Regions from separate parts of the Paenibacillus sp. 481 genome, predicted to be linked through region 3. Evidence: riboswitches for the same ligand, from Rfam matches in the RefSeq annotation. Region 3 holds a riboswitch; each other region holds the start of a gene.
What was found. A riboswitch is a leader RNA that binds a small molecule or an ion and turns the genes downstream of it on or off. The one in region 3 is predicted to bind cyclic di-AMP.
Positions count from the first base shown of each region.

Region 1: it holds a riboswitch for cyclic di-AMP, as region 3 does, so the genes downstream of both, KIK04_RS24075 (3D domain-containing protein) here and KIK04_RS10635 (hypothetical protein) in region 3, are expected to answer to the same signal.
Region 2: it holds a riboswitch for cyclic di-AMP, as region 3 does, so the genes downstream of both, KIK04_RS18905 (CAP domain-containing protein) here and KIK04_RS10635 (hypothetical protein) in region 3, are expected to answer to the same signal.

Region 1 is NZ_CP075175.1:5,670,440-5,676,278, forward strand. Features, by position in the region: gene KIK04_RS24055 (hypothetical protein) at 1-100, opposite strand, end outside; gene KIK04_RS24060 (beta/alpha barrel domain-containing protein) at 134-1,054, opposite strand; gene KIK04_RS24065 (DUF1796 family putative cysteine peptidase) at 1,240-1,887, opposite strand; gene KIK04_RS24070 (polysaccharide deacetylase family protein) at 2,046-3,188, shown strand; gene KIK04_RS24075 (3D domain-containing protein) at 3,292-4,053, opposite strand; cyclic di-AMP (ydaO/yuaA leader) riboswitch at 4,059-4,244, opposite strand; gene KIK04_RS24080 (PadR family transcriptional regulator) at 4,469-4,801, shown strand; gene KIK04_RS24085 (amino acid ABC transporter ATP-binding protein) at 5,068-5,790, opposite strand; gene KIK04_RS24090 (amino acid ABC transporter permease) at 5,783-5,839, opposite strand, start outside.
Region 2 is NZ_CP075175.1:4,278,738-4,284,576, reverse strand. Features, by position in the region: gene KIK04_RS18915 (hypothetical protein) at 1-254, opposite strand, end outside; gene KIK04_RS24475 (helix-turn-helix domain-containing protein) at 416-493, opposite strand; gene KIK04_RS18910 (hypothetical protein) at 909-1,211, shown strand; gene KIK04_RS18905 (CAP domain-containing protein) at 2,308-3,015, opposite strand; cyclic di-AMP (ydaO/yuaA leader) riboswitch at 3,022-3,150, opposite strand; gene KIK04_RS18900 (MarR family winged helix-turn-helix transcriptional regulator) at 3,547-3,969, shown strand; gene KIK04_RS18895 (hotdog fold thioesterase) at 4,021-4,428, shown strand; gene KIK04_RS18890 (NAD(P)H-dependent flavin oxidoreductase) at 4,601-5,578, shown strand; gene KIK04_RS18885 (hypothetical protein) at 5,727-5,839, opposite strand, start outside.
Region 3 is NZ_CP075175.1:2,435,986-2,441,824, forward strand. Features, by position in the region: gene KIK04_RS10615 (phosphotransferase enzyme family protein) at 1-1,050, shown strand, start outside; gene KIK04_RS10620 (serine hydrolase domain-containing protein) at 1,341-2,522, shown strand; gene KIK04_RS10625 (LytTR family DNA-binding domain-containing protein) at 2,546-3,088, shown strand; gene KIK04_RS10630 (hypothetical protein) at 3,114-3,530, shown strand; cyclic di-AMP (ydaO/yuaA leader) riboswitch at 3,920-4,090, shown strand; gene KIK04_RS10635 (hypothetical protein) at 4,222-4,686, shown strand; gene KIK04_RS10640 (hypothetical protein) at 4,756-5,022, opposite strand; gene KIK04_RS10645 (DUF418 domain-containing protein) at 5,476-5,839, opposite strand, start outside.

The DNA of each region.
Region 1 (5,839 bases), 2.5 Mb from region 3:
CTGAAAGTTGCAGCTCTTCGATTGCGACATCGACATCGACGACAATAACAATAACAATAACAATAACAATAACAATAACAACGTTATCGATTTTACCCACCTTTTTAGCTACCTACTATTTCCCTTATCGACCTTATAAACGAACAACGCCTCTAATCTCTTCAAGGTTATAAATATTTTCAAGTTCCATAAAGCTTTGAATGCCCATCAATATTTCCTCCCCCGCACGTATATTCGCACCATGATACGCCCCTATTTGGACGATCTCAGCACCCGCCATAATAAACTCGATCACGTCTGCTGCCGTAGTAATACCGCCCATCCCGATCACAGGTATCGACACTTGCTGCACAACTTGATGTACCATACGCAGTGCAATCGGTTTAATCGCGGAGCCAGACAAAGCTGCATAGGGCGATTCGGGATGTTGTGACACATGGCGCCGCTTATAAATATCAATTTTCAGCGCACTAAAATGGTTTACGAGCGTGATACACTCCGCTCCTTCTTGCTCGCACATCATCGCGAGCTGGACGATGCATTCTGCTTCGGGAGATAGCTTAACCGCCAGCGGCAATGACGTCACTTGCCTAACCTCTCGAATCACTTCACGAGCTGTTGCTAGCTTAATCCCAAATGCTAACAAATTAAGCTCAATCATATCAACAGCACGACGGTTCATGCGCCGGCGCTCCTCTGCGTCTTTCACGATTTTCAACGTACCTAATACAAACTCTTCTACACAACTACCGCCAATATTCACAATTTTAACCGGATCAATCGTTTCCCAATAAGGCATGTCTTGCTGCAAAAAACCGTCTATACTCACATGTCCGAATCCGATCTGCTTAGACATCCCCTCTGCCGTTTCCATCAGGAGGATATGCTCGCTGTCGGCACAAGGATTAAGCATCATGCCTTTGCATAAAATGCCTCCTAGCCGATTGATATCGTATCGATTCGCGTATTGCGCTCCAAATCCAAGTGATCCGGAAGCGAGGACGAGTGGATTATGGAAGGGGATTCCTGCTACCTGACAAGTTAAATTCCGAATGATAAGGCACCTACCTCCTTGACTAAAAAGGATAGTATAAGCATGAAAGGTAAAAGTTTACACTATTCTAGTGTGCCTTTTAAGTGGAGGTTTCATCTGTGACATTGATCACATCTTCGTGCCATTACGCGAAAAAGATTCAAATTGAAAATTTCATCACCCATTCAAGCCCTTGAAAGTCACCTCTAAAGTGAGATCCCTTCCAAGATCGCATCCCATGTCTTTTCCATATACCACACCGGATCTGGCGGAACATCTAGCACACAGATTTGATCATGCACATAGTTGATGTCTACGATTTCAGATACGAGTGCAGGGCGGACGTACAATATGAAAAATGAACCGCGAACCATTTGATTAAGCAACTCGGCGGTTTGTTCCAACTCCTCTGTATGCGCTTTGCCTATCGAATACGTATGCCCTTCCGCACGAATAAACAATATCCGATCAGCTGTTTCTAAATAACGAAGAAAGCGTTCACATCGTCGGGTAAATTTGGCTTGTACTTCTTCATATTGAGCGAGGTTCGCAGGTGAGTTTCGACCTATGTCAAAGTCATGTACAGAAGTTACATGATAATAACGGTCATCAACAAGATAGTGCTCACGCTGAAAATTTAATTGTCCAGAAACGATCAAGTTGTCCCGATCGAAAAAATAAGCAAACCGCGATTGTAGCAACCGATTCACCGAAGTAAGCTGTTCAGAAATCATCCAGTCCAAAGGCCCGCTGCTTCGTCGCAGCTGGCGGTCTTGCATTTTGAGTGCTGGCAAGCACGTTCCACCTAAGCTTAGCACGACATCGTACTTTCCTCGCAATTGCTCTCTCCTCATTGCGGCCATCCTCCCCCAGTCAGAACTGATGCAAGTACGCCATGATTTCTATTAATTTATGACAGAAAGACAGACAAGGTTTGGATGGAGAGCATATTTCCTTTTCACCAAGGACATAACAAGAACAATAACGTTTGCGGGAAAGGAGTAACTTGACTATGCGTATGCGCCAACTGCTCATTTGCTTGATTGCTTTTTGCATGCTATTGTCTACCGGTTGTTTCCCACATTCACGTGTAACATCCCCTGAGCCACCCACATCTGAGCAGCATTCCGTACCTGTAAAAACGACAGGGAACGTTTCACCTTGGACAAATGGAGCTGCTACTACTTGGCCTCCACATCAGTCGGGTCCAGATACGGGTACTCCTGACTTAGGAATTTTGCCAAAATCAGCGCAGCAGCACGTGAATCGGGATGAAGCGAAACAGCATTCCATAACACGCAAGGACAAGCAAGCAGACCGAAAAAAAGAAACGATTCGTTTCACCCTACATGCTGACGGAAATACGAAACAAGAGAAATGGACGAGTCGAACGAAGACGGCTAAGGTACATACCGCACAGTCCACACAATCGGCTCGCTCCGCTCAATCGCGGAAATCACAGAGCAAGCAACAGCAATTTAAGCTAAGCTTGGCACAACTAAGAATGAAGTATCCGCACTTTTTTAAACTGCGCGGCTCAGCTTCTGGCAAGCAAAAAGTTGCCTTAACGTTTGATGATGTGCCTGACCATATCATTACACCGCTCGTGTTGGACATTTTGAAAGAGCATCACATTCAGGCAACGTTTTTCCTAGTCGGTTCACGCGTAAAACAATATCCGCAGATCGTCAGACGCATGGTTGACGAAGGCCACATGATAGGCAACCACTCCATGAGCCATCCGTTGCTCACGAAGTTGTCGATGCCTGCTTTTACAACGCAAGTGTTGAACACGGAGCATATCATTGAGCAAGTTATCGGTTATAAGCCGCGCTTTTTCCGGCCTCCGTACGGTGCCATTAATGAAGAACAGCTACGTTGGGCAGGAAAACACGGTTATATCGTTGTTAACTGGGATGTCGATTCGAAAGACTGGAAAGGATTAAGCGGGGCCGAGATTGAGCAACTCGTCATGAGCAACGTTGAACCTGGTTCAATTGTGCTTCAGCATGCGGGTGGAAGCCCTCAAAATGGCTACTTGCGTGGGACGCTGCTTGCTCTGCCGCGTATTATTAAGAAGCTACAGGCCAAAGGCTACGATTTTGTGACTGTGCCTGACCTGTTTCACGATCAAAAAGAAAAAAAAGAGTCTTGATCGCTTATGTGTACACGAGGTACAACAAGCAATCAAGACTCGTCTATGGTTAGCCTCGTCAATGTAAGTGTTGACGAGGCCGCGTTGTAAGTTGAAGTGTTCGTTATTTCAAAACGTAAACTTGTACATTTTGAATGCCGAACGTATTGCCGACACGCTTGCTAACAGGAACAAAAATATCAATTTTGTTGCCATTAATCGCGCCGCCAATGTCACGTGCTGTAGCAAGAAGACCGCCACCAGGCAAATGTTTGAAATCATAGCCTGTAATAAACAGTTTCGTTCCAAGTGGAATCACGTCTGGATCAACGGCAACAGTTCCAAGTTCTAACTTGTTACCGAAGTAGTCGACTCCGCCCCATGGACCATTCTCGCTTGGATCAGCCGAATATGCGGTTGCTTTCATATTGGCACGCCACTTGTATTCCATTTCACGTCCAGACACTTGAACAATCTTATTCGAAGTTGACTTTGCTTTCATTGTCGCCACAGCCGCTTTAGGCTGAGCTTTAGATGGAGCTTTAGTCTGTGCTTTTGGTTGAGCTTTAGAACCTTCATTCTTGTTATCACCCGTTTGTTGTTCTGCTTGCTCCTTAGACTCCTTGGGCTGCTTCTCATTCGATGCTGTGTCTGCCGCAAATGGCAAATTCACTTTCAAGCCGCTGTATACGTTTTTAGGATCAATGTTCGGATTGGCAGCAAGTACTGCCTCTAAACCTAGATCATATTTATTGGCGATCGCATAGAAGGTTTCTCCCTCTTGCACCACATAGTTCTCTCCGTCTGCATAAACCGGTAAAATCTGTACAACAGCTGCTAAACCTAGTACTGCAATTGCTAATTTTAAAAATGTAATTTTCTTCATATAAGTATTCCTCCTTAGGTTGGCCTGCGGGGTTAGTTGTCGGATTCGGGTTAAGGAGTACCCTACGCATGTGTCAAACAATGAACAACGCAATCATTGCTCGTTAGCGATTCACCCCAAGACGCCGTCTTTATGTGACGGCTATCGGTCAATCATCCCCCGTACGGGTGTCGTTTCGGCTCGGAAAGGATCATATCACAATATTGTAACCTGTGCGCAGGTAGATCTTGTTAATCCTTGTAAACCTATGGATACCAATGGTTACAGCAATTTTACTTTTTCAAAAAATGTGCAGGTGATCAGTATAATACGTAAATGAGATTGGAAAATGATTGAAATCCATTGCAGGCTCATTTATACTATTACATAGAATTTCGATGCATAGATATTCTATGTGTTCGGGGGTGAACAAATAGTGATGATTAATAAAGAACTGATGAAAGGCAGTACCGTCATTTTATTGCTTACGGTATTGAATAAGAAAGAAATGTACGGCTATGAATTGATTAGGGAAATCGAGTACAGATCGGATGGCGTATTTACAATGAAGGAAGGTACGCTCTATCCTATTTTGCACACATTGGAAGCAACGGGGTGGCTTGATTCGTATTGGAGCGAGCATGATGGACGCAAGCGTAAATATTATCGCATTACCGATGAGGGCCGTACACACTTAGACGAGAAAAAAGTAGAATGGACACGTTTTCGCATCGCGGTTGACACCGTTATTGGAGAGGGGAATCCATAGTCGGCTTGGCACTGCCATTCATCGGCTACAGTTTTACAACACAGCTTGTTGACTTTGCCGCTGTCGGTCTTCTTTTATCCCTATATAGACGTAAAAATAGGATTCCACGCGGTCCCGGTCAGTCGAACCCTACTGGTCATGGTCCATCTGCGGCTCAATAAACTACATTTAGTCCTACAGCCACACAAAAAAGGAGCAGTCCAAACTCATTGAGTTCAGACTGCTCCTACTGCGCATCATACGCAGACGTTAAACGCCTTCCACTTTTACAACACTTTACTCAAAAACTCTTGTGTCCGCGGATGCTTCGGCTCGCTAAACAGCTCCCCCGGCTTCCCAGCTTCAACAATTTGACCGCCGTCCATAAAAATGACGCGGTCCCCTACCTCACGAGCAAAGCCCATCTCGTGTGTCACGATGATCATCGTCATCCCTTCGGCAGCGAGCGATTTCATCACTTCTAGCACATCGCCAACCATCTCTGGATCTAGGGCAGATGTCGGCTCGTCAAACAGCATCACATGCGGCTGCATCGCCAACGCCCGTGCAATGGCAATCCGCTGCTTCTGACCACCAGACAGCTGGGCAGGATACGCCTGTGCCTTCTCAGCGAGCCCTACTTTTTTAAGCAGCTCAAGCGCAAGCTGTTCCGCATCTCCCTTGTTCACGTTCTTCACTTTAATCGGCGCCAACGTAATGTTGTCCAGCACCGTCATATGCGGAAATAAGTTAAACGACTGGAATACCATTCCCATTTTCTCACGTGTTACGTTAATATCATGTTTGCTAGCATTGATGGACTGACCTTCAAATACAACGTTCCCTTGTGTAGGCGTTTCCAGTAAATTCAAACAACGCAAAAATGTACTTTTACCAGAGCCACTCGGCCCAATAACGACGACGACTTCCCCTTTAGCGATGCTAATATCGATGCCGTTCAAAATGTTGAGCTTACCAAAGCTTTTATGCAAATTTTGAACTTCAATCATTTGTCTTCAACTTCCTTTCCCAGTAGCCGATCAGCTTAGAAAGTGTAAA
Region 2 (5,839 bases), 1.8 Mb from region 3:
AAACTAGCTGCGCGTGAATCATTCGTAAACCTCACAACAACGGGACAATCGTACAAACCATGTTTCCAATTGTGCTCTCTTGAGATATTGAGTTGGATGTCATTGCTGCCAGCATTCCTAAAATCAATCCACTCCCACGTATTTTCATAATCACGTTCATATACCGAGTAATGAAGCACGTCTTTGATGTCCTCTGCAATATCGGATAGTTCTTTCTTAATAAAAAACCATAGGCAATGTGATTGATACGTCACTTGAGGTACCTACTTTCTTATACGATGTATACTTCCATTTAGCTTTGTTGGTGAAAAGTGTGTCATTTGGGTACAAAAAAATCTGCAATACATGATTGCAGACATAGCTTTAATTAAAAAATGATTTATTGTACCACAGGGAAAAACTACTCCTGAATCGATTAAACCAAATCTTTTTTCTCAGGTGTATACTCTATTAAATCAGAAAGTTTACAGTTAAATGCATCACACAGTTTTATAACTTTGCTTGCGACAGAGCTACGGATTTAAGTAACCAATTTTCTCAAACCAGTCAAGAGTACGTTCTCCTATCAGAAACATGCAGCAAACAATACTCCCAGATATACACCAACCTACCTGATGACCTTAAGCCACTTCTACTTGATTATGAAAAATGCATAAATGAACTTCAAGCTCTCATGATTGACTTTATGTATTCTCAGGGTCTTAAAGATGGATTTGTGTTAAATAAACTTCTAACAGAACCTCGCTAAACATGAGGTTCTTCTTTCAATTAGAATTGCTATGTAAGTTAATATTTTAATATTATAATGAATTCGAATTTAAACTCAATATCCTTACCTGATTCTCCCACATGATATTGCTCCTATGTTAAAAGCAGTCTTAATTTATGCTTCATCATATAATGTAGAGGTGGATACTATGAAAAAAATAAATTTTAGAGATTATGATATGGCTAGCAAGTATATTAGAATTAAATACGGAATAAAAGGTTTCGGATTCGGAGCTATACCTCTCGGAAAAATAGAGACGGTAAAAGACCATCTTATACAAGACTATACCGAAAGGGAATTACGAACAATTAAAACAAGTGTAAATTCGCAATTTGAACAATATAAACAGCTCAACTTAATTATTGTAGTTATTATCTTCTTTTTGACAACAGTTCTAGGGACACTTGCTCCATATATATACCGTTATTATTTAAGCCTTTAGACTGGCAGTACAATACTCAATCAAAAATTGATGCTGTTAAATTGGACTCCATGAATCTTGAAAGTAAAATATCATATTTAACTGAACAACTACAATTACAAGTTGATAATTTCTCAAATATATTATTATTTATTCAAGATGAACATTACTTTCTACTTCTCATTGTTTTTATACCTTTAGTTTTTTTATTCTTCATAACACTTTATAGATATAGATGGATTACCATTATTAACAATCTGGTGAACGAAGCATTTGAAGAAAAAAAAGCTCTAAAAAAAGGTTAGAGGTTATGTACGACCGATAAAGCGAATGAAAAAACCATGAAGATATTAAGACATTGGATAACCAAATGGACAATGAGGAAACTGCTACTACGCCAATCAGTGCATGAAGCGTAATGTATATTCCACCCAAGATACTGCAAAGTCACTGAATTGCTAATATACGATGGTTGAATTGAAGGATTTTGTGAATGTTACTCTTGCTATTAAGGAAATTAAAGGTTTTCCACCATGAAATTAATATTATTATCACAAAAATCGCTGTTTTAAGTGGCTTTTTTATATACGTGTATGAGGTATCAATGCTTGGGTAATGAGGAGTTTATTCAATCGACGATTTGTAACAAGAAAAGAACGTGTAATTATGATATTTTGCTTTTTTTCTGAAATACAGTACGCAAATTTTGCATACTGTACTCTCTGGTTTTATTGACTAAACCAGAATTGATTGTCGGCTCCAACTGGTGTTATTGATTAAACAAACAAAAATAAACATATTATAATGGTTAAGTTACCTAATTTTATAACAATCATTTTGTCACCTCCTTCATTTCAATTAATAATAGTCTATTCTGCTGTAGTTCAATTGATACTAAAAGTTGTCTGCAACTAATGTTAAACAAGAACCAGAGGGGACTCTAAAGTTGTAAATTAAGCAGGAGTTTAATTTATTTAATATGAGCAAATAATATTTCATTGAACTCCTTGCCGTAAGGGTATTTTTACCCCACCCAAACAAAAAACACCCCGAAATCCCAATGAGATTTCGAGGTGCCTCTTTTAGCGGATTACTCCGCGCTATTATAAAGTTGTACTTAGCCTTTGAATAATTGCACCCAAACTCCGTTATAATAAGCTACACCGATAGAAGAGTATTGGCCCTTCATGATGTTCTCACGGTGACCAGGGCTGTTCATCCAGTCCTTCATCACTTGTGCTGGAGATTGTTGGCCTTTAGCGATGTTCTCGCCAGCCGTGTTGTATTTCACGCCGAACTGCTTCATCATATCGAACGGCGAACCGTAAGTTGGCGAAGTGTGGCTGAAGTAGTTTTTGCTATGCATGTCTTTTGCTTTTACCATAGCTACGTCGTTCAATTGGGAATCAGCTTTCAATGGCTGAAGACCTGCTTTGGAACGCTCTTGGTTAACCAAGTTGATAACTTGTTGTGCAAAGTTATTTTTGTCTTGGTTTTCGTTGTTACCGTTGTTGCTAGGATTTGTTGGCTTAGACGGTTGTTCTGGTTTAGTAACTTCTGGCTTTTGCACTTCAGGCTTAGATGGCTTGGATGGCTTTTCCGTACCTGGCTTGTTCATGCCCGGGAAGTATTTTTCCATCAAGTCAGCAAGGGCTTTATCCATGTTACCTTTGTTTCCTTGGAAACCTTGGAAATTAACAAAGCAGTTCGGGTTTTGAACTTGAACTGGCTCTTTTGCTGGTGCAGCAGATACCGCTCCTGCAGAAATTACTGGTGTTAGTGCCAAGGCACCTGCTACGACTACTTTCGTCATATGTTTCTTCATACTAAATATCTCTCCCTTTGGTAGCCTACGAGGTTAGCTGACGGGTTCGGGTCAAAAGGTCTCCCCTACCGCTTATGGCGGCTTCACCCCACTATGTGGGTCCCCCGTGCCTTTTGGCTTCGGCTTGTTTTTTTAATACTTTCACATGTTAACATGGATCAACAAAGAGATCATTTTAAAAATAATAGAAATAAACATAAATATTTACAAACTGTAACTTTTTCATTTCAGCGCTGTTACCTGCACTTCACACATTTCTCCGCCCCAAAATGCACGTCATTTTTTTTCCTTCTACTAATAGCTAATCAAAGCTAAATTCAACTCTACGAATCTCTCATCTATATAAAATGCGACATCCCTTTAACAATTCCATTAAAGATGACAATCTTTTCGCTCATTCCACCCCCAATCCAGCCACCAATAAAAATTTTTTATCCACTTTACTCGTATACAAGGTAATTTTCGTGTGTTATATTTTGGATATATTCGCCATTTTGAATAAGTAAGAAAGGAACGGAGAGCAGCATTCACATGGAACCGATCGAAGATTGTCTAACCTTTTTGCTCGGCAAAGCATCCCAACGTGCATATCAAATTGCTAAAGCCAAGCTGCAACCGTATGGCGTCACGCCCGTACAGCACGCACTTCTCCATCTGCTATGGGAAAAAGACGGACAGCACAGCTCCGAGCTAGGCGAACGCCTCCGACTCGACTCTGCGACCATGACCGGGTTGCTCGATCGTCTCGCGCAAAGCGAGCTTATTGAACGCCGGCCAAGTCCGACAGACCGCCGAATGAATCATATCTTTTTGACACCACGCAGTCAGGAATTGCAAGCTCCGTTATCCATTTGTATCGAAGATACGCACAAGGAAGCGTTGCAGGACTTTACAGCAGACGAAATCGCCCAGCTCAAAGGTATGCTCGCTCGATTCATTGGCCTTCATCCATAAGCTTAAACCCTCATGCTTAACCCATACCGAACAGAAAGCGAGGTTCATTTCATGCATCAAATGAAACCATTAAGCGAAACCATGCTTGGTGCCTTAGGCATCGAGCTTGGAGAAATCACACCCGAACGAGTAACGGCTACCATGCCTGTTAACGCGGCGACACACCAGCCTTTCGGGCTACTCCACGGGGGTGCGTCTGTCGCACTTGCAGAAACCGTCGCCAGCTTAGGCACGTGGTTCCTCATCGATCAAACAACCGAAGCCGCTGTCGGACTCGAAATTAACGCCAATCACATTCGCTCCAAGCAATCAGGAACGGTGACCGCCATCGCAATACCACTGCACAAAGGCCGTTCCACCATGGTCTGGGAAATCAAAATTGTGGATGAAGACCAACATCTCATCAGCATCGCCCGCTGTACCGTCGCTATTATTAAACAGAAGAAGACCCTTAACTAATTTTCAAAAAGAACAAAAGTGATCAACGGCTGCTATGCTATTTTGTAGCCCCAAGAATTGATTGCGCTTACATTGTAATATACATGATACAATTGCCTAACTGCCCTACCTACACCGATCAGCCAACTTTACAGATACAGAAAAATATCAAACCGCGAGAGGATGAGTTCAATTGTCTAAACGACTACCGCAACAAATGACTCAGCAGCTCAGTTTGCCTGTTATCGTCGCCCCCATGTTCCTTATTTCTAGTCCGAAAATGGTTATCGAGAGCTGTAAAGCAGGCCTTATCGGGTCATTTCCACTTCTGAACGCTCGCACAGCCGAAGACCTTGACGACTGGATGCAGCAAATTACGGATGCGCTCTATGCGGCCAAGGCCAAAGAGCCTGGGCGCCGTATCGCTCCGTGGGCAGTTAACCTGATCGTCCACCGCACGAACAAGCGCTTCGAAACCGATTTAGCGCTTATTGTGAAACACCAGCCACCGATTGTCATTACATCGCTCGGTGATCCGCAGCCAATCGTTGACGTCGTGCATCAATATGGCGGACTCGTGTTTGCAGATGTCAGCACGCTCAAGCACGCTGACAAAGCCGCACAGCGTGGCGTGGACGGACTCGTCCTCGTATGCAGCGGCGCAGGCGGACACGCGGGGGCGATCAATCCGCTCGCCTTTATCGCCGAAGTCAAAAAAACTTGGACCGGCATCACGATCCTCGCCGGCAGCATCTCTAACGGCCAAGACATATTGGCCGCCGAAGTACTCGGTGCCGATCTCGCCTACATGGGCACACGCTTTATTGCGACGACCGAGAGCTTTGCCCATCACGATTACCAAACGATGCTGATCGAATCCACACTAGATGACCTGATTTACACCGATGCCATTAGCGGCGTAAAGGGCAATTACCTCATTCCGAGTATTCGCAATGCCGGACTCGATCCAGCCAAGCTGCTAAAAAAAGATAGCATCGATTTCTCGCAACTCAATGCCACCAACGCCAAAGCGTGGAAAAATATTTGGTCGGCTGGCCAAGGCTTAGGCGCCATTGAGCAAGTCGCATCCGTTGCACAAGTTGCAGCGGAGTTAAAGCAACAATACAAACAAGCCTTGCATCAACTGCAACTCACCAGCGTTCCTGACTAAGTACATGATCCAATAAAAAAGGCAAGCTGCCAGCATCGGTCATCGTTGGCAGCTTGCCTTTTGTTGTTTATCAACCACATGGTTACCTATCAACTAGCATCACCAATGCCCATTGCCCATCACACGTAACGAATCAAGCTAATCAAACTTAACTAATAATTGCCCACCTTTCTATGTCCGTTTTCGAGTACCTGTCCCTCACTCCCCAACCCTCTCCTGTACGCGGCAGACGTCGATGCTCCTGCGCTACCGACTGCGAAA
Region 3 (5,839 bases):
ATTGGTGATTCTCATTTACTACCATTAGTATCAGAGTTGTTCGAACTAAAAGGCTATGAAATTAGGCTGATTCCGGCGCATGACGGAGGGCGAAATGTCGTCTACACGTGTGAGAAAGAGGGGGATGACGCTAAAATACTTAGAATCTCTTTCTTACCTGACAGGAGCCGAGAAGATTTTTTGGGAGAAGTCGAGTATATCAGGTATTTATTTGAACATGGGGGAAGCGTCTCGGATGTAGTCAGCTCCAAACAAGGAAATCTGCTCGAAGAGGTTACCCATAACGATCACACCTTTTTTATATGCCTGTTTAAAAAGGCTAAGGGAAAAATGCTAGTAGAAAATCATTATCGGTACCGGGAAGGGGCACCCATTACCGAATACTATTATAATTGCGGAAAAGAGCTCGGGAAATTGCACCAAATCTCGAAAAGATATAATCCTGTCCATCGTAGGCATCATTTTTTTGACAAATACAATGTTGAATATATCGATGCACTAATACCTGACTCGTTATCTCTGCTGAAGAAGAAGTTAACGGAACTTCTTAATACCTTAGCAGAATTGGAACAGAATCAGGAGTCTTTCGGTATGATCCATTTTGATTTTAATGATGGGAATTATTCAATAGATTTTGATAACGGACAAATAACTGTATATGATTTCGATAACTCATGTTTCGGTTGGTATATGTATGACCTCGCAGATCTCTGGACACACGGAGTAGGCTGGATCCAATTTGAGCAAGATGCCGCTAAACGCCAAGCGTTTATGGATCATTATTTTTCAACAGTTCTCGCGGGATATCGATCGGAGACCACGCTTGAAGATTCGATGTTGGATAAATTGCCTTTATTTATTCAAGTAACGCTCATGGAAAATATAATAGATAGTTTCGAGGTCATGCGAAATGATGGTGAAGAGCCTGAGTGTGATGAGGGACTGTCGTATCTCATAAAGTGTTTGGAAGACGATATCCCGTATAAGGGGTTTTTCGATGAAATTTACTCTTATGAAGAACCGTTTGAGTATGAGGAACGAAATATTTAGCCTTTGTGCTGCGGCTTTTTAAGAGGAGTTGTTAGTTGGAAATTGCGTTTTCCAAGATGCACGCAAAGCCCCTGTGAGTATGACCTCGCAAGGGCTTTTTTCATGCGATTATAGGCAAACATAACCGCAGTTGCCTTAGATTTAAGCCTTAGGTTTCCTTGCACATAGTCAGGCCACCCCAGAGTCGTCTTAACGTTGAATTTTGACCACTTAGAACAAAAGGGTTTCTAAATGTAAAGCCACCGATTAGATTTATGTATGAAAAATACATGATACGAAAGGTGGTCCATATGAAATTAGGAATTATAATATTGGTTGGCATAATCCTCTTAGTTGCAATTGGATATGGTGTATTAGCCTTTTTGAATAGGCCGATATCTAAAGAAGTAGTTAATGAAAAAATTAAAAATCGCATAGCAAAAATAGTGAAAAAAAATGATTCGTTATCTAGCGTGTTATTAACCATTTACTCTGGCCAGACAGGCTACTTTGAACAATTTGCAGTAGGCACTAAAAATCAATCTTCGGCGCAACCCGTTCAAACGGATAGCCAATATCATGCAGCCAGCATCGGCAAAACCATGTGTGCGGCTGTCTACGGGATGTTAGTTGACGAGGGTAAAATCAACTATGACGATAACATCAATTCTTGGCTAGATGCTGACATCCTGAAGGGATTATTTGTGGTAGACGGCATCGATTACAGCGCGCAGGTAACAGTAAGACACTTGCTGAGTCATACATCAGGAGTTGGAGATTATTTTGAAGGTCCGGTTAACACCGGGAAACCTATATTGGAAAGGATATGTTCTAATCCTGATCTTTCATTTACGCCAGAAGAGTTGATTGCGTTTACTAGAGAAAACCAGAATTCTGTTGGACAGCCCGGACAACAATTTTATTATTCGGATACGGGATATATTTTGCTTGGACTTATTGTGGAGGCGATTGAGGGAAAATCGTATTCAAATATTTTAGAGGAAAAAATTTTTGAGCCCTTGGGCATACATAATAGTTATTTAATGTTTTATCATGATAAACCAGCTGATATTGTTGGGTTTTATATAAATGGCGTTGACTACAGTGAGAGAAATGCATTATCGATTGATTGGGCAGGTGGCGGTGTTGTTACTACTATGGATGATCTGTTAGCGTTCATGAGGGCTTTAGAGAACGGGGATTTATTGTCCGAGAAAGTGTATAAACAGATGACTGACTTTAATCATCGCTATCAAAAGGGCATTTATTACGGCATGGGTATGATGTATTTTGACTTTAGCGAGTTGTCATTTCTGTTGGGCTCAATGACAGATGTTTATGGTGCTGTTGGAGCTACAGGAACTTATATATTAGTCGATAAAGAAAAGGACACTATTTTTATTGTTAATTTTGGATCACTTGATTTTAGGGAAAAAGGCATTGAGGAATTGGTAAAAATAAGAATGATTTATGATAGGATGATAGTTGGATAAATACTTCTGTTACATGAGGAGACATGATGGTTCAATTATTGTGTTCAAATAAGGTTTATGAAAAATTGAAACAAGAATTATCCAAATACCAAATTGAAATTATGCAAGACAGCGATTTGGTGCTAGTTGAAAATGGATATGATATACCCAGTGGTAAGCTTATTGTTGTATTCGATGCTATTGACTATATGGATGTGGTTAAGCTTTTGGTCTCCGGCGTTCGGGAACACATACATGTTATGAATACTCTGACAGGCTTCAGTGAAAATAAATTTGCAGTTATTGAACCAAGGGATGTTCTATATGTAGAAGCAGGCTCTGATGGAATTATGGCATATACAAAGTCTAATCGTTATAGTATCAAAGAAACTTTGCAATATTATGAGAACGTATGGGTAGCAAAAGGATTTATACGAATCAATAAGTCACAACTCGTTAATTTGCTTCACGTAAAAGAAATTATCCCTTGGTTTAACTCTAGATATGTACTCAGAATGGATAATAACGCTGAACTTGAAGTATCAAAAATGTTCTCAAAAAAGCTTAGGAGCACACTCAAAATATAGGAGAGCAATAATGGAGAAAATAAATTTGGAAAGTATTATAAAGTCATTTTTTATCGGTCTCTTCATAGGTATTCTCCTACAATTTTATGATGATGCAGATGTACTGTTCTCGTACAAAGTTTTAACGGTATTAGCCAGCGGAAGTGTAGGGTTCATTATTGGTTTGATTACAGAATGGCTAACATCAATACTCCCAATTCGTATGGCCAATTCTCGGACGTACTTCTTTATACACAACTTCATTGCATTAATCGTTACTACATTTATTTTGATCTCCTCCATGATGTTCACAAGCAGCGAAATGGAAGGCCAAGTGGAATTCACCCCGATATTATTGATAGCGCTGGGCATTATATGTATAGCCAATTTATTTGATTATATGATGTATCGACGCGCTCAACATAAATTGAAATCATTTAAGGCGTTGATTAAAGATAAATAAGATCATTTAGATTAGAGAGGTAATAGTGGGAAATACGGAAAAGTTTGAAACGATAACGAATAGATATGACACTTCTGAAAGCAAATAAATTGCAAAGGTATCCTCTGATGCCATTCGTGTTATCAAGATTGTTTGATGTTTTAAATGATGGAGGACTGAAGATGTCTATTTTATAATGTCATCGAGTTGCAGATGACAATCCAATATCGGATAAAAGGAGATACTTGAAGCTTAGCGGAGTAATAATATAGAAAATATAAGATTATATAAAATGAATCCGATTTCATCACCAGATAATGCTAAATAAGAGGGTATGTTCTTCATATTTGAATTTTACATATTGGCTTGTGAGATCGTACAATTCATTCAACAGCACGGGCATGAATTATTGTTCCAAAACGCTGAATTCCCTGAACAGGGAAACGGGGGAACCAACCGAAGCCATCCTCCTAGGATGGTTTCACGGGGTGAATCCCTAGCTTGTTTAAGCAAGCTGGGGTAGGGCGTCTCTCAAGCCCGAATCCGACAGCTAACCTCGTAAGCGCAAAGAGAGAGAATCACGATCGTGTTCTTCAGCTTGATCGTTCAGCGGAAGAAGTCCGAGAGTAAGAATTCTCTGCTCAAAGGGCTTCTTTTTGTTTGCCTAAAAAGCTTATGAGCGTAATAAATAGCATTGAAGGAGGAATCGATCGTGCAGAAAGTAAGTACCCCTTTACCGGAAAAAAGCGTAGAACATGATTTGGCTAAATGTAAAATCGATCATATCGAAACCTATCTTTATGACACCAAAAGGATTGAAAGTGGAGTTATTGGAATCATTGATAAAAGCATGTGCGGATTAATGGTAATTTCTAGCCGAAACATGTCAGGCTTTGCAGAATACTTTATTCCAATTGAGAATCGTCATTTTGATCTCGTTCAATGGGCAAAAGTATTTATGAAATTAAAGGGTGTTTCCATCCCGGTGGCCTTGGATATTGTAGAAGAGAAAGATAAATTGGGGGGCCCAATTAGAACGAATCTTGCTAAGGCCTCTTTAATGGATTTGGCATCCAAGCTGCGCAACCCGGCCATGCAACGGGAAGGCAATACCCATATATCTTGGTTGGATCGGGCTGTTTTGTTCGACTATTCGCAAGCTTACTTCTCGTGCTAACCAGTCCATGTGGAAGAAGCCCTGCTCACATAAGAAGATGAGAGCAGGACCAGTTTCTTTACATTCTACCTACAAATTCTTAGCTATATGAGGCTTACTGTAATGGCTCGTTCCGCCGCCGCCAACTAGCACTTGCCCACCTTTGTTGAAAATGAGCAGCTTGCTCGAACCGTTAGTTAGCAAGACGGTTACCTTTGCACGGTTGGCTGTTGCAATATAGATCACGTATCCGCTTCTTGACACAGTAGTTCGCCAGTTCTGGTCGAACTCTGATCTGGCCACACGGTTGGAATAGACTTGGTTTTCGACTTTGCCGGCTGCTGTTTTTTTGAGCATGCAGAATATCACCTCCCGTCAGTCTCATCGTATGCATGCCCTGCAGATTGGAATAGACAATGATCAGGACTTGGCGGACCTATTTTTCTTACAGTGGTTCTCAAACCGACTATGATTGCAGCAAGCACAGCATGCCCGAAGCCGTGCATCCTAAAGGATTCAATTGATAGTGTTGAAGAAACGTGCCAAATCGTACTGTTTCTTGCGAGGAAGAGAGACACCCAGAGATACCATTAGGAACAAGGGATGGTTATAACCTGATTCTAGGCCTCTTGGAGAAGATCTGGGGTGGAGTGGATTTGTATGGAACGAATTGCAAATAAGATTCAGTCCTTTAAAATTTGCGATTATAGCTGACCCCATTTTTGCAGCTTAAAATAGGGGAATAGCAACGGCCCAATCTAGTGGAAATAAAGACAACCGAGTGCTCCAAGTACTCGGTTGTCTGGTCATTTATTTATGTTTATATACCAATTTCCTCATCCATATTTCCAATGGTCCAACCATATTCCTTTTTTCCAATATTGTGGCTAACACAACAGAGAGGCCCCAAATCCCCACTGCAATCATTGCAGCAATGCTGTTTCCTACCTGTCCTCCTAAATTAAGCGCTACTGGTGATAAGAAAAGGACAAGCAATGTCTCATTGAACACAAAGAAGGTTAAGGAACGTTTTCCTAAAGCCATTAAAGAAAAAGTAAAGCGTCCGGGATCTTTTATTTTTGTCCCAATGATGCCAAATAACGTAGCATAAGCTAATCCTCCAGCCATTCCAGTCATAATGTGTAAACTGTTTACCAATCCAACTGTATAATAA